Regions from separate parts of the Mycobacterium sp. P2_H7 genome, predicted to be linked through region 2. Evidence: predicted binding sites of a transcription regulator. Region 2 holds the regulator's gene; the other holds the start of a gene.
What was found. The regulator LexA, encoded in region 2, represses DNA repair genes until DNA is damaged. The targets are predictions, from matches to a motif close to CGAACANNTGTTCG.
Positions count from the first base shown of each region.

Region 1 (7,573 bases), on a different contig from region 2:
ATTGTCGATCAGCGGGTGGGCATGCTTGGAGGTTGTGTGGAGAACGGCTGGAGATTGCAGGTAGAGCTACTGCACCCGGTCGGGGCGGGTGTAGACGTTCATCGAGTCGCCACGCAGGAACGCCACCAGGGTGAGCCCGGCCTGCGCGGCCAGATCCACCGCCAGCGACGACGGGGCCGAGACGGCAGCCAGGATCGGGATGCCGGCCATCACCGCCTTCTGGGTGAGTTCGAAAGACGCGCGTCCACTGACCAGCAGGACGGTGCCCGACAACGGAATCCGCCGGGTCTCCAGTGCCCAGCCGATGACCTTGTCGACCGCGTTGTGCCGGCCGATGTCCTCGCGGACCACCAGCTCGGTACCGTCGGTGCGGTACAGCGCGGCGCCGTGCAGGCCGCCGGTGCTGGCGAACACCTTCTGAGCCTTGCGCAGTCTGGTGGGTAGGGCGCTCAGCAGCGCAGGCGCGATGGTGGTCGGATCGTCGCCGGGGGAGTGCCTGCTGACCGTGCGCACCGCCTCCAGCGAGGCTTTTCCGCACACCCCGCACGAGGAGGTGGCGTAGAAGTTGCGGGTCAGGTCGACATCGGGGGCGGGGACCCCGGCTGCCAGCGTCACGTCCAGCACGTTGTAGGTGTTGACGCCATCTGATCCGGTGCCCTGGCAGTAGCGCACGGTGGCGATGTCATCGCGGCCGCCGACGATGCCCTCGGTGAGCAGAAACCCTTGCGCCAGTTCGACATCGGAACCGGGGGTGCGCATGGTGACGGTCAGCGGGGCGCCGTTCACGCGGATCTCCAGCGGCTCCTCGACGACCAGAGTCTCGGGCCTGGCCACCACCCCGTCGGCGTTGCGGTGGCTGATGCGGCGGCGCGTGGTTACCCGGCCCATGAATCCGACCTCGGTTCGAGCCTGATCACCACGGCCTTGGAGACCGGGGTGTTGGACCTGACCGCGGTGTGGTCCAGCGGCACCAGCGGATTGGTCTCGGGGTAGTAGGCGGCGGCATTGCCCGGCGGGGTGGAGTAGCTGACCACCCGGAAGTCATCGGCCCGGCGAACCTGGGCTTCAAACTCGGAGATGAGGTTCACCCGGTCGCCGTCCTGCAGTCCCAGTGCCGTGATGTCGGCGGGATTGACGAACACCACCCGGCGGCCACCCTTCACACCGCGGTAGCGGTCGTCCAGGCCGTAGATGGTGGTGTTGTACTGGTCGTGGCTGCGCAGCGTCTGTAGCACCAACCGGCCCGGCGGTACCGGCACCCATTCCAGCGGGCAGATCGAGAAGTTGGCTTTGCCTGTGTGGGTGGGGAATTCGCGGGAGTCACGCGGCGGGTGTGGCAGCTGGAAACCGTCGGGTTGGCGCACCCGGGTGTTGTAGTCGGTGCAGCCGGGCACCACGTCGGCGATCGCGTCACGCACCAGGTCGTAGTCGGCATTGAACGCCTCCCACCGAACCGGATGTTCGGGCCCGAGCACGGTGCGCGCCAGTTGGCAGACGATGGCCACCTCGCTGCGTAACTGATCGCTGGGTGGGTGCAGGTTGCCGCGCGACAGGTGCACCATCGACATCGAATCCTCGACCGACACCAACTGCTTGCCGGCCTGCTGGAAGTCCTTGTCTGTGCGGCCCAGTGTCGGCAGGATCAGTGCCGTCCGGCCGTGCACCAGGTGGCTGCGGTTCAGTTTGGTCGAAATCTGCACCGTCAGTGCACAATTGCGCAATGCCGCCTCGGTGACTTCGGTGTCGGGGGTGGCGGAGACGAAATTGCCGCCCATGCCGATGAACGTCTTGGCCTGCCCGTCCCGCATGGCCCGGATGCCGTCGACGGTGTCGTGACCGTGCTTGCGCGGGCTGCTGATGCCGAAGCGGGCGTCCAGTGCCGCCAGGAACGTCTCTGGCATCTTCTCCCAGATGCCCATGGTGCGGTCGCCCTGGACGTTGGAGTGCCCGCGCACCGGGCACACCCCGGCGCCGGGCTTGCCGATCATGCCGCGCATCAGCAGCAGATTGGTGGCTTCGCCGATGGTGGCCACGGCGTGCCGCTGCTGGGTCAGGCCCATCGCCCAGCAGATGACTGTGCGCTGCGAGCGGATGAAACTGTCTGCGACGCGGCGCAGTTGGGCTTCGTCGATCCCCGTGGCGTCGAGCACCGTCTGCAGGTCGACCTCGCGGGTCTGGCGCGCGTAATCGTCGAACCCGGCGCAGTGTCCGTCCACGAAGGCCCGGTCCACCACGGTGCCGGGAGCCGTGTCCTCGGCTTCCAGCAGGAGGCGGCCGATGCCGGCGAACAGCGCCATGTCGCCGCCGATGCGGATCTGGACGAACTCGTCGGCGATGGGGATTCCGTGGCCCACCACGCCGCGCACCTTCTGCGGATCCTTGAACCGCATCAGCCCCGCCTCGGGCAGGGGATTGATGGCGATGACATTGGCGCCGTTGGCCTTTGCCTTCTCCAGCACCGAGAGCATCCGGGGATGGTTGGTGCCCGGGTTCTGGCCGGCGATGACGATCAGGTCGGCGTGTTCGACGTCGTCGACGGTGACCGAGCCCTTGCCAATGCCGATCGAGTCGACCAGCGCGGTGCCCGACGATTCGTGGCACATGTTCGAGCAGTCCGGCAGATTGTTGGTGCCGAAGCTGCGCACCAGCAACTGGTAGAGGAACGCGGCCTCATTGCTGGTGCGGCCCGAGGTGTAGAACAGCGCCTCGTCGGGGGAGTCCAGCGCGTTGAGCTCGTCGGCGATCAGCCGGTAGGCGGCATCCCAGTCGATCGGGGTGTAGTGGGTGGCGCCGGGCCGTAGCACCATCGGCTCGGTCAGTCGGCCCTGTTGGGACAGCCAGTATTCGGGCTTCTCGCAGAGTTCGGCCACCGAATGACGGGCGAAGAAATCCGCGGTGATGCGGCGTTTGGTGGCCTCCTCGGCCACGGCCTTGGCGCCGTTCTCGCAGAACTCGGCCAGCTTGCGGCCGCCGTGATCCTCCGGCCACGCGCAACCGGGGCAGTCGAAACCGTGCCGCTGGTTCAGCCGCGCCAATGCTGTTGCGGTGCGCACCGGGCCCATCTGCTCCAGGCCGCGCTGCATGCTGACCAGGACGGCCTTCACCCCGGCGGCCTCGTGTTTGGCGCCGGTGACCGTGACGTCCGCTTCGTCGTAGCCGGCGTCGATGTCACGGGTCATGGTTTCCAATGTAGCCCTCGAAACGGGCCGTCCCGGCCGGATGCAAGCGGTCGCTGTTCGGTATTTGACATGCGGTGATAGATGACGGCTATCGTGACGCCGATGGCAAGCGACGTGCTGCTGCAGCATCTGGACTACCTGTTGGCCCTGGCCGCCGAGCGGCACTTCGGGCGGGCCGCCGCGCGCTGCCACGTCAGCCAGCCGACGCTGTCGGTGGCCATCCGCCGCCTCGAGCGCGACCTGGGCATCGTCATCGTCCAGCGCGGGCGTCGTTTCGAGGGTTTCACCGAGGAGGGGCAGCGGGTCGTGGCGTGGGCCCAACGCATCATCGCCGAACGCGACGAGATGCTCGCCGACCTCGAACGGATGCGCGGGCGTTTGACGGCGACGGCCCGGCTCGGTGCGATCCCGACGGCGGTCCCGGCCAGCCCGTTCATCACCGCGGAGTTCCTGCGCCGCAACCCGGCCGCATCGGTGCGCATCGAGGCGCTGTCGTCACGGGAGATCGCCCGGCGGTTGGCCGATTTCGAGATCGACGCCGGACTGACGTACCTCGACGATGAAACACCGCCGGGCACCCGGTCGGTCGAGATGTACCGGGAGAACTACGTTCTGGTCGCACCGGCCGATCACCGGCTGATGAGCGAGCCGGAGGTGTCCTGGGCCGAGGCCGCCGCTCTGGAGTTGTGTGTGCTGACGACCACGATGCGCAATCGCCGCATCCTCGACGCCAACATGGCCGCCGAGGGTGTGCAGTACCGCCCCGCGGTCGAGGCGGACTCGGTCGATGCGCTGTATGCCCACCTGACCCATTCGCGGCGGGCGACCATCGCGTCCACCGCGTGGCTGCCGCAATTGGGTGTGCCGACCGGCTTCGCTGCGCGGCCGATGGTCAGGCACGGCCCCAGTCCGGCGATCGGGTTGGTGGTGCTCGACCGGGACCCGCCGTCCATCGTGGCGGCAGCGCTGGTCGCCGTGGCTGCCGCCGTCGATCTCGGGACGCTGATCGACAGCGCCGCGCGGGAGCTCTGACTACGGTCCGCGCACTCCCGATCCGCCATCGGCCTGGTCGGTGTCCTGGTTCGCCTCCGGCTCATCGTCGAACGGGCGCAGCAACAACTCGGGCCGGTGGCAGAAGTTGATGCGTTGTCGGCCGGTGTCCAACCCTGGTGGCGCGTACCATTCGACCTCGCCGCTCGCGTTGATCGTGGTGGTGTATCCGCCGTCTTCGAGGAGTCGATGGTCCGGTGAGCACGCCAGCGCCATGTCGTCGACGTTGGTGTAACCGCCTCGCGCCCAGTCATTACGGGCGTGGTGGCATTCACACCCGTAGGCGCCGCAGGTGCAGCCCGGTTTGGTGCAGCCACCGTCGCGGGCGATGAGCATGATCCGTTGCGCGGGCGTGGCGACGCGCCGGGCCCGGAAATGATCGAGCGCCGAGCCTGTCGACTTGTCGAAGATGGCCAGGTGCCAGTTGGCGTGGGAGGCCATCCGGATGACGTCCTTGATGGGGAGCTTGGTGGCGCCGCCGCTGACGCCGACCCCGGCCCGGGACTCCAGATCCTGCAGCGTGGTGCGGATGATCACCGAGACCGGCAACCCGTTGAGCTGCCCCAGATCACCGCTCATCAGCGCGATGCGCCCGACGACGAGCATCGCGTCGTGCTGGCGTTGGGCGAGCGTGCGGTGATCGTTGTCGATCTGCGCCTGCGTGGGCGTCCCGGACGTGCAGGGTTCATCGTCGGCGGGGTTGCACATGCCGCGGGCGGCGAACTTGGCGAACAGCACCTCCCACACCGCATTCGCCTCCGGGGTGAGATGGGCGGTCACCGACGTCATCGCATCGCGGCCCTGCTTGCCGATGGACAGTCCGCGCTTGCGCTCGCGTTCGGCATCGTCGGGTAGGGGGCCGTCCTGATCGAGCAGGAACAACCGCAGGTCCGCGGTCTCCTTGAGTTCCTTGGGGCCCACGCCCGCCGCCACCCGCACCAGGTCGGCCTCGAACTGTTCGCGGGTTGTCGTATCGACGTGGGCCGGCAGGTGATCGAGCGCGTCACGCAGGACTCTGACGTGGTCGGCGTTGATCAGCCCGGCGGCCTGCGCGGCGAAGACCGCCGCCAGGACCGGCCGCAGTGGCTCACCGGTCAGGATGCGCCGCGGACCCAGGTCGGCTGCCTCTGCCAACCTGCGACCGGCCTCGCCGGTGGACAGGCGCCAGCGGATCCGCAACACGGCGTTCCACGACTTCGCTCCCATCTCCCTGGGCGTGGCTTCGGCCTGCAGTTGCGCCAGCAGGCGATGCGTCTGGGAGGGCAGCCGGCAGGTCAGGGACTCGTATTCGTCCATGACCGCGATCAGTTCCGGGCGGGTGAGCCCCTCGAAGTCGCAGGCGGCGAAGGCGTCATAGGCGACGCGCAAGGCCGCCAACGCTCCGATCGCCCCGTCCCGCATAGTTCGAACATACGTTCGATGACCGACAAAAAAAGCCGAGAATGGGGCTGGTGAAACCAATGTGGCGCAAGGGATCGGCACGTCCGTCACATCCGAATTGCGTCCTTGACGCGCACGTAACAGTTCCGCCATCGAATCTTCCTACCGTGGGTCGGTCAAGCACATGCGGCGATAGGAACTCCATGAGCGGTAATGCGGCCCGTCTGAAGGCCATCATCAACGTCGAGGCGTACGTGCCCCCGGCTTTCACCTTCGACCCGGCCGAGGCTCCCGGCGAGATTTTCGGTGCCAACGTCTTCACGCTGGCCGAGATGAGGCTGCGGCTGCCCAAGTCGGTCTACAAGTCCGTCGCGGCGAGCATCGAGAAGGGCGCCAAGCTCGACCCGTCGGTGGCCGACTCGGTGGCCTCGGTGATGAAGGACTGGGCGCTGTCGCGAGGTGCCACCCACTACGCGCACGTCTTCTACCCGATGACCGGCCTGACCGCCGAGAAGCACGACAGCTTCCTGGAGCCGGTCTCCGACGGTCAGACGTTGGCCGAGTTCGCGGGCAAGACGCTGATCCAGGGCGAGCCCGACGGCTCCAGCTTCCCCTCAGGTGGCCTGCGCAGCACCTTCGAGGCGCGCGGCTACACCGGCTGGGACGTCACCAGCCCGGCGTACATCCTGGAGAACCCGAACGGCAACACGCTGTGCATCCCGACGGTGTTCGTGTCGATGACCGGTGAGGCGCTGGACTACAAGACGCCGCTGCTGCGCAGTCAGCAGGCCATGGGTGCGCAGGCCGAACGCATTCTGAAGTTGTTCGGGCACAAGGACTTCGATCACATCGTGTCCTTCTGCGGTCCCGAGCAGGAGTACTTCCTGGTGGACCGGCACTTCTTCCTGGCGCGTCCGGACCTGATCAACGCGGGGCGCACGCTGTTCGGTGCGAAGCCGCCCAAGGGCCAGGAGTTCGACGACCACTACTTCGGCGCCATCCCGGACCGGGTGCTCGGCTTCATGATGGACACTGAGCGGGAGCTGTTCAAGCTCGGTATCCCGGCCAAAACCCGGCACAACGAGGTCGCGCCCGGCCAGTTCGAGATCGCGCCGATGTTCGAGCGGGCCAACATCGCCGCCGATCATCAGCAGCTGCTGATGACGACGTTCAAGACCATCGCCAAGAAGCACGGCATGGAATGCCTGATGCACGAGAAGCCGTTCGCCGGCGTCAACGGCTCGGGTAAGCACGTCAACTTCTCGTTGGGCAACGCGCAGTTCGGCAGCCTGCTGGTGCCGGGCGACACCCCGCACGAGAACGCGCAGTTCCTGGTCTTCTGTGCCGCGGTCATCCGTGCGGTGCACAAGTTCGCCGGCCTGCTGCGGGTGTCGGTGGCCTCGGCCACCAACGACCACCGCCTCGGCGCCAACGAGGCTCCGCCCGCGATCATCTCGATCTTCCTCGGTGATCAGCTGGCCGATGTGTTCGAGCAGATCGCCAAGGGCGCGGCCACCTCGTCCAAGGGCAAGGGCTCGATGATCATGGGCGTCGACACCCTGCCGGTGCTGCCGACCGATCCCGGCGACCGTAACCGCACCAGCCCGTTCGCCTTCACCGGCAACCGTTTCGAGTTCCGCGCGCCGGGTTCGGGGCAGACCATCAACGTGCCGATGATCATCATCAACACGATCATGGCGGACTCGCTCGACTACATGGCCACCTGGTTGGAGAAAGCCACAGGCGAGGGCGAGGACTTCGACATGGCGGTGCAGAAGCTGCTGACGGAGATCATCACCGAGCACGGTGCGGTTGTGTTCAACGGCGACGGCTACTCGGAGAACTGGCAGGTCGAGGCCGCCGAGCGTGGTCTGCCGAACCTCAAGACCACGATCGACGCCATCCCCGAGCTGGTCAAGCCCGAGGCGATCGCGGTGTTCGAGAAGTATGGCGTCTTCAACGAG
Region 1 is NZ_JBFUFU010000030.1:7,716-15,288, reverse strand. Features, by position in the region: gene fdhD (formate dehydrogenase accessory sulfurtransferase FdhD) at 67-888, opposite strand; gene AC1DY7_RS30490 (FdhF/YdeP family oxidoreductase) at 876-3,179, opposite strand; gene AC1DY7_RS30485 (LysR family transcriptional regulator) at 3,282-4,211, shown strand; gene AC1DY7_RS30480 (HNH endonuclease signature motif containing protein) at 4,212-5,630, opposite strand; gene AC1DY7_RS30475 (glutamine synthetase III family protein) at 5,813-7,573, shown strand, end outside.
Region 1: AC1DY7_RS30480 (HNH endonuclease signature motif containing protein) is a predicted target of LexA. The motif match lies at 5,635-5,648, and genes of this name have one in related genera.

Region 2 (7,573 bases):
TGCTCAAACTGTTGGTGTCGACCGAGGACCTGCGGATCCTCGGGGTGCACATCTTCGGCACCGCCGCCACCGAACTGGTGCACATCGGCCAGGCGGTGATGGGCTGCGGCGGCACCGTCGAGTATCTGGTGGACGCGGTGTTCAACTACCCCACCTTCTCCGAGGCCTACAAGGTGGCCGCGCTGGACGTGATGAACAAGCTGCGGGCGCTGAGCCAGTTCAAGCGCTAACAGTCCCCCACCGACGAGTCCGGGGTCTGATCGCCCGGGCCCTGCGCCTCCGCGCGGGTCAGCAGATCTTCCGCCGCCTGGTCGAAAGGTGGTGAATAGGAAAGGTTTTCGGCACACCCGCCGCCGTCGAGGCCACCGGTCAGTCCGGTGATGGTGGACCCGACCAGCCAGGGTGAGCCACTGGTGCCGTCCACCAGCCCACCGCAGCGCAACAACGGGAACCCGGCCTTGGTGGTGCCGGTCGGGGCGTGACAGCCGATCGGGCCGCCCCCGACGCCCATCGGATAGCCGGTGACCGCCACATCGGTGCCCGGCGCCGGTTCGCTTCCCAGCCGCAGCCCACCCCCGACCGATGCGGCCAACGATCCGGCGCCGGCCCTGCTGACCCGAGCGATGGCGAAATCGGCGCGCGGGTTCTGATTCGCGCTCCACCGCGGGTCCAGGTACACGGTGTCGACATGCCACAGATCGTCGTCAGCTGCCGCACCGGCGAATCCGGCCGCGAAGTTCGCGTCCGCGCCGCCGTCCAGGCAATGCGCCGCGGTGAGGATCAGGTCTCCGCCCGGCGAATCCAGCACGGCCGCCGTGCAGGCGTGCAGGTCACCGCCGCCGACGAACAGCGCGCCTATGCGCCGGTCGGGCGTGACGGGCCCCGCCTCCGGAGTGCCCGACTGGACGACGGAACTCCGTCGAACCTGGGGTGCGGCGGCGCAGCCGGCGAGCAACGCGCCCGCCAGCGCCACCACCGTTACCCTCACCCTCATTCGCACGAGATGATCCTGCCCGAGAAACCTGTTGAAGGTGCTGGGAGCGCATAGCCGGGGGCCGCACGCGGTCCAGGCGACAAAATGCGAGACACTAGGTGAAGAGGAGGTGACGCGCATGGACGATCAACCAGACCATCCGGAACCGCACTACCAGCCCGAACAGACCGGCATGTACGAGCTGGAGTTTCCGGCCCCCCAGTTGTCCTCGTCAGACGGCCGGGGTCCGGTGTTGATCCACGCGCTCGAGGGATTCTCGGACGCGGGTCACGCCGTCAAACTGGCGACCCAGCATCTGAAGGACACGCTGGACATCGAGTTGGTGGCGTCGTTCGCCGTCGATGAGCTGCTGGACTACCGGTCCCGGCGACCACTGATGACCTTCAAGACCGATCACTTCACCGGCTACGAGCAGCCCGAACTGAACCTTTACGCGCTGCGCGACACCGTGGGAACACCGTTCCTGCTGCTCGCCGGCCTGGAGCCGGATCTGCGCTGGGAGCGTTTCATCACCGCGGTGCGCCTGCTGTCCGAGCGCCTCGGCGTCCGCCAGGTGATCGGGCTGGGCACCATCCCGATGGCGGTGCCGCACACCCGGCCCGTCACGCTCACCGCACACTCGACCAACAAGGACCTCATCACGGAGTACACGCCGTGGGTGGGCGAGGTGCAGGTGCCGGCCAGCGTGTCGAACCTCCTGGAGTTCCGGATGGGCCAGCACGGTCACGACGCGATGGGCTTCACCGTGCACGTGCCGCACTACCTGGCACAGACACCGTTCCCGCCGGCGGCGGAGACGCTGTTGGCCGAGGTGTCACGTTCGGCGGCCCTGCAGATTCCGCTGACCGCACTCGGGGAAGCCGCCGCCGAGGTGCACACCAAGATCAACGAGCAGGTGTCGGCGAGTGCCGAGGTCGCTCAGGTGGTGACGGCACTGGAGCAACAGTACGATGCATTCGTCGCCGCCCAGGAAAACCGCTCGTTGTTGGCCCACGACGAGAATCTGCCCAGCGGCGACGAATTGGGCGCAGAGTTCGAGCGGTTCCTGGCGCAGCAAGCTGACGACAACAACGGGGATGACACATCTAGCTGATTGGCGGAGATGACCGAACGGAAACCCAAGCTGCGCCGCGTGCGGGAGAGCACGCCGACTCTGCAGTTCCGCACGATCCACGGATATCGCCGCGCGTTCCGGATCTGCGGGTCCGGCCCGGCGATCCTGCTCATCCACGGCATCGGCGACAACTCGACGACCTGGCATACCGTGCAGACCGCGCTGGCCCAGCGATTCACCGTGATCGCCCCCGACCTGCTCGGCCACGGCCAGTCGGACAAGCCCCGCGCGGACTACTCGGTCGCCGCGTACGCCAACGGGATGCGTGACCTGCTGTCGGTTCTGGACATCGATCATGTGACGGTGGTCGGCCATTCACTGGGCGGCGGGGTCGCCATGCAGTTCGCCTACCAGTTCCCGCAGCTGGTCGACCGGTTGGTGCTGGTCGGTTCCGGCGGGGTCACCAAGGATGTGAACATCGCGCTGCGGATCGCCTCGATGCCGATGGGCAGCGAGGCACTGGCGCTGTTGCGGTTGCCCTTGGTGCTGCCCGCCCTTCAGGTCGCGGGGCGGATCGGCGGGGCGCTGTTCGGTTCCACCGGCGTCGGGCGCGATCTGCCCGACGTGCTGCGGGTGCTCAATGACCTGCCGGAGCCCACGGCGTCGTCGGCCTTCGCCAGGACCCTGCGCGCCGTCGTCGACTGGCGCGGCCAGGTGGTCACCATGCTGGATCGATGTTATTTGACGGAATCGGTTCCCGTTCAGCTAGTTTGGGGCCGGAAGGACTCCGTCATCCCGGTCAGCCATGCCCACCTCGCGCACTCGGCCATGCCGGGATCGGAGTTGGAGATCTTCGACGGCTCCGGGCATTTCCCCTTCCACGACGATCCCGACCGCTTCGTCGCGATCGTGGAACGTTTCGTCGACTCGACCCAGCCGGCACCGTACGACCAGGACCTGCTGCGCGACCTATTGCGTTCTGGCATCAGCGAAAAGGCGATCAGCGGCCCGCTGGACACCAGGGTTGCGGTGCTCGATGCGATCGGTGGGGACGAGCGAAGCGCCACCTGATGGCCGAGCTCGACCGAGCGAGGATCAGCCGGTGCTCGTCACGCGGCGATGGGCGCGCAGCGCCTCGATCTCGCGCTCGAAATCCGCTGCGGAACTGAATGACCGGTACACGGATGCAAATCTGAGGTAAGCCACCTCATCGAGGTCGCGCAGGGGCCCGAGGATGGCCAACCCGACCTCGTGGCTGGGGATCTCCGGCGAGCCCGCGGCCCGGACCGCGTCCTCGACCTGCTGCGCCAGCAGATTGAGCGCATCGTCGTCGACCTGGCGGCCCTGGCAGGCTCGGCGGACGCCTTTGATGACCTTCTCGCGACTGAACGGTTCGGTGACCCCGCTGCGCTTCACCACGGCGAGCACGGCGGTCTCCACAGTGGTGAACCGTCGCCCGCACTCCGGGCATGAGCGGCGCCGCCGGATGGCCTGGCCCTCGTCGGCCTCACGGGAATCGACGACCCGAGAGTCGGGGTGGCGGCAGAACGGACAGTGCATCACCGCTCCTTCGCCGCACCGTATGTCGACCACTTCGAACGACTCCGAGCGTACCTGCACGAGCCGGAGCCGTCGTTGGCCGCTCACGACTCAGCCGATCGGGGCGATGAGGGTCCGGCCGGCCGCCACTGCCGCCGTGTCGAGCTTGTTGAGTTCCCGGATCCGGTCCACCACCGAGTCGACGGGGGCGTCGGGTGCCACCCGCTGCGCCACATGCTGCAGTGTCTCTCCCGCCTGGACCTGAACGACCGACAGTCGGGTGGGCACCTGCACCGACGTCTCGGTGACGCTGCCGCCCACATTCGCGACCAGACCCAGCCAGACGGTGATCGCCGCGGCGATCAGCGCCAGCACGACAGTGGTGGCCGGGGTGATCGGGCGCCTGCGATGCGATGCCCGCGACATCAACACCCCGGTGCCCCGGTAACCCAGCGGGGCACCCGCGGGCCGGCGCACCTGGGGGCGGCGACGGCGTACGACCACATCGCGCGGCAGCGGCCACACCTCGGCCGCGGACGGCCGCCGGACGGCCACCTGAGCGTGGACGGGGGCGCCGGCGGCGAAGCGTGATTCGAACTCTTCATCGAAGTCATCGAACTTCCGGTCGAATGCGTGATCGAACTGGGAGTCGAATCGGGTCTCCATGATGGTCATTTTGTCTGCCTTTCGCCGGATCGTTCGCTCTTGTGTTCGAAGATAGTCGATCATGTGTTCGATGACTAGAACACGTGATCGAACTGTTGCAAACGATAAAGGCACCCACCGACAAGTGACGCCCGGCCGCGACACACCTCGAACACATGTTTGATTAATGACGCGGGGGCGACTACATTCGGCGGCATGAGCGAGCACACCGACACCCCTGAGGCGCGTTCGGTCCTCACCGAGCGGCAGCGCACCATTCTCGAGGTCATCCGCGCGTCGGTCACCACTCGCGGATATCCGCCGAGCATCCGTGAGATCGGTGATGCCGTCGGCCTGACCTCGACGTCATCGGTCGCGCATCAGCTCCGCACCCTGGAGAAGAAGGGTTACCTGCGCCGGGACCCCAACCGCCCTCGCGCGGTGGACGTCCGTGGGGCGGACGACGCACTCGCGCCCATCGTCGGCACCGACGTCGCGGGCTCGGATGCCCTACCGGAGCCGACTTTCGTGCCCGTGCTGGGCCGGATCGCCGCCGGTGGCCCCATCCTGGCCGAGGAGGCTGTCGAGGACGTCTTCCCGCTGCCTCGCGAACTCGTCGGCGAAGGATCGCTGTTCCTGTTGAAGGTGGTCGGCGAATCCATGATCGACGCGGCGATCTGCGACGGCGACTGGGTGGTCATCCGTCAGCAGAACGTCGCGGACAACGGCGATATCGTCGCCGCCATGATCGACGGCGAGGCCACGGTCAAGACCTTCAAGCGCACCCGGGGACAGGTGTGGCTGATGCCGCACAACCCGGTGTTCGACCCGATCCCGGGTAACGACGCCGTCGTGCTCGGCAAGGTCGTGACCGTCATCCGCAAGATCTGACGGTTTCAGTACGCGCGGACGAACCCGTTCGTAACCGCGAATTCCTCACTGACAAACCAGATCTCGGCCGGCGCTTCGTCATAGCCCGGCGTGTCCGGTGTCCAGAACTGACCCGTGCCGGTGTCGGCCTTCACCAGGTAGCCGTCAGGGGCCTGGAACGGATCGCTACCGGCCAGACGCATCGAGGTGAGCGCGGGGTCCGGCTCCTCGATCTGGATCGCCGCGTGACGCCCGCTCGGGAAGTCGGGTTCGTAGGTCGAACGCGGGGTCGGTGGCAGTCCCTGCACCAGGGGTACCGCGGTGGTCGGCGGCTCGACGTCGTCATCGAGCTCCTCGGCACGCGCCTCAACGAACTCCGGCTCGACGACCTCTTCGTCGGGCTCGTCGGACTGGATGCGCGTCGGCGCCGTATCGACGGAGTCGGCGTCTGCGTCGAACCCGAGCGATTCGTGCTCGTCGGGTTCGGCCAGTTCCTCGGCGCCGTTGTGAGCGTCGGCCTCGGGGTCGGCGTCGAACTCGCCGGCCCGCAACCCTGACAGCGCCCAGGGACTCTGCGGTGAATAACCACCCGGCTCCTGGCCGAATGCGGCCGGCCCACCCTCGTACTCGTCGGGATGATGCGACTCGGCGCCGCCATCCAAACTGGGGTCGTAGTCCCCGTAGTGCTCACCGTCGTCATCGAAGTGGTCGTCGCGCGAACGCCGGTTGCGCAGCACCGCCACCACGATCAGTCCGATCAGCGCGAGCAGCGGAATCAGGCCGAGCAGCCACCACCAACTCCACGTGTACCACTTGCCGTCGTCGCTGCCGGCGGGCTCGGCGGCAGGCGCTTTCGGCGCGTCGGCACCCGGCACCTCGAGACCGGCCAGCGCGGACTGCAGGTTCGGGGGCTCGGTCGTGAACTTGTGCGTCGACTGATCCCAGGAGATGCTGCCGCCGTTGAACTGCTGGGTGATGACCTCACCGTTCTGGCTCTGATCACCCTTCGGCGCGCCCAGGTCGCCGGTGGCGCCCCCGAGTTTGTCCCACGCGGCGTTCATGGCGCCGCGCACGATGACCGCACCGAAGTCCGGGGTCCAGAAGATGACGGGCTTGTCGGCGGCCGCGAAGGGCACGAATCGGCTGGCCGGGGCCAGCCCGCCGTCGGACTCACTTGCCGTGGGGAAGCCGAGATCGCCGGTGGGTCCACCCACGCTCTCGTACTTGGCCAGCACCTGACCGGTGACGACGTCGGCGCCGGTGGCCGGGTTGTAGAAGATCTTGCCGCCGGCGAAGTTCTGGCCGACACCGTCGGAGCCGATGGCGTACTGGCCGCCGTCCGCGGCACCCAGGGGGCCGAGCGCGCCACCCGCGGCGCGACGGGCCGCCGCGATCTCCGAGGTCACGTCGGACGGCACCTGCAGCCCGGCGAGCTGGTCGGCGAGCTCGGGAGGTGTCGTCGTGAATTCTTTGGACTTGCGGTTCCACGACACCTCACCGCCGGTGAACTGCTGGGAGATCACGTCCCCGCGTGAGGTTTCGTCGCCGGTGGGCACCCCGAGCACCGCGGCGGAACCGCCGAGCTTGTCCCACGCGGCGTTGATCGCCCCGCGGACCACCCTGGCCCCGTTGTCCGGCGTCCAGAAGATGACGGGGTTGTCCGCGGCGCTGAACGTGGTGTTGCGGCTGTCGGGCGCCCGGCCCGCCCCCTCGTCGATGGTGGGGAAACCCAGATCGCTGTCGGCGGGACCGCCGAGGGACTGGTACTTGTCCAGGATCGCGCCCGCCATGATGTGGGCGCCCGTCTCCGGGGTGAAGAAGATCTTGCCGCCGGCGAAGTTCTGGCCGAACCCGGCACCGGTGGCGTACACGCCGCCGTCCTTGGCTCCCAACGGTCCGGTGTCGCCACCGGCACCGTCCCATGCCGCGCTGATCGCCGCATCGGCGTCGCTGTCCGGGGTGGCGTACGCCGGGGCCGCGAGCACCATGGTCGCGAACACCGAGGCCGCCACCACCATCGGTGCCGCCAGCCCCAGCAACGCACGCCCGGCGGCGGTGCGCAGCCGGGTTCGCTGCCTGGTCATCAGTCCTCCCGAACTCGTGCAAAGCATGAGAAAAGTACCGCTTTTCGTCAACTTTGCGTCAGCCGGGCGCCATCTCGTGGGATATCGCGACCTGTACTGAACGCGTGTCGGGCCTCAGACCCCCAGGCCGCGGCCGATGATCTCCTTCATTATCTCGGTGGTTCCGCCGTAGATGGTCTGGATGCGGGAGTCCAGGAAAGCCCTGGCGATCGGGTACTCGCGCATGTAGCCGTAGCCGCCGTGCAGCTGCAGGCAGCGGTCGACCAGTCGCACCTGGGCCTCGGTGGAGTACCACTTGGCCATCGCCGCCTGGTCGACGGTCAGCTTGCGGTCGAGGTGCAGGGCGATGAACGCATCGACCATGATCCGCACCGCGGTGGCCTCGGT
Region 2 is NZ_JBFUFU010000007.1:73,032-80,604, reverse strand. Features, by position in the region: gene sthA (Si-specific NAD(P)(+) transhydrogenase) at 1-230, shown strand, start outside; gene AC1DY7_RS10350 (trypsin-like serine peptidase) at 227-994, opposite strand; gene AC1DY7_RS10345 (proteasome assembly chaperone family protein) at 1,113-2,087, shown strand; gene AC1DY7_RS10340 (alpha/beta fold hydrolase) at 2,097-3,119, shown strand; gene nrdR (transcriptional regulator NrdR) at 3,144-3,608, opposite strand; gene AC1DY7_RS10330 (LysM peptidoglycan-binding domain-containing protein) at 3,699-4,262, opposite strand; gene lexA (transcriptional repressor LexA) at 4,449-5,123, shown strand; gene AC1DY7_RS10320 (LGFP repeat-containing protein) at 5,129-7,186, opposite strand; gene AC1DY7_RS10315 (acyl-CoA dehydrogenase family protein) at 7,301-7,573, opposite strand, start outside.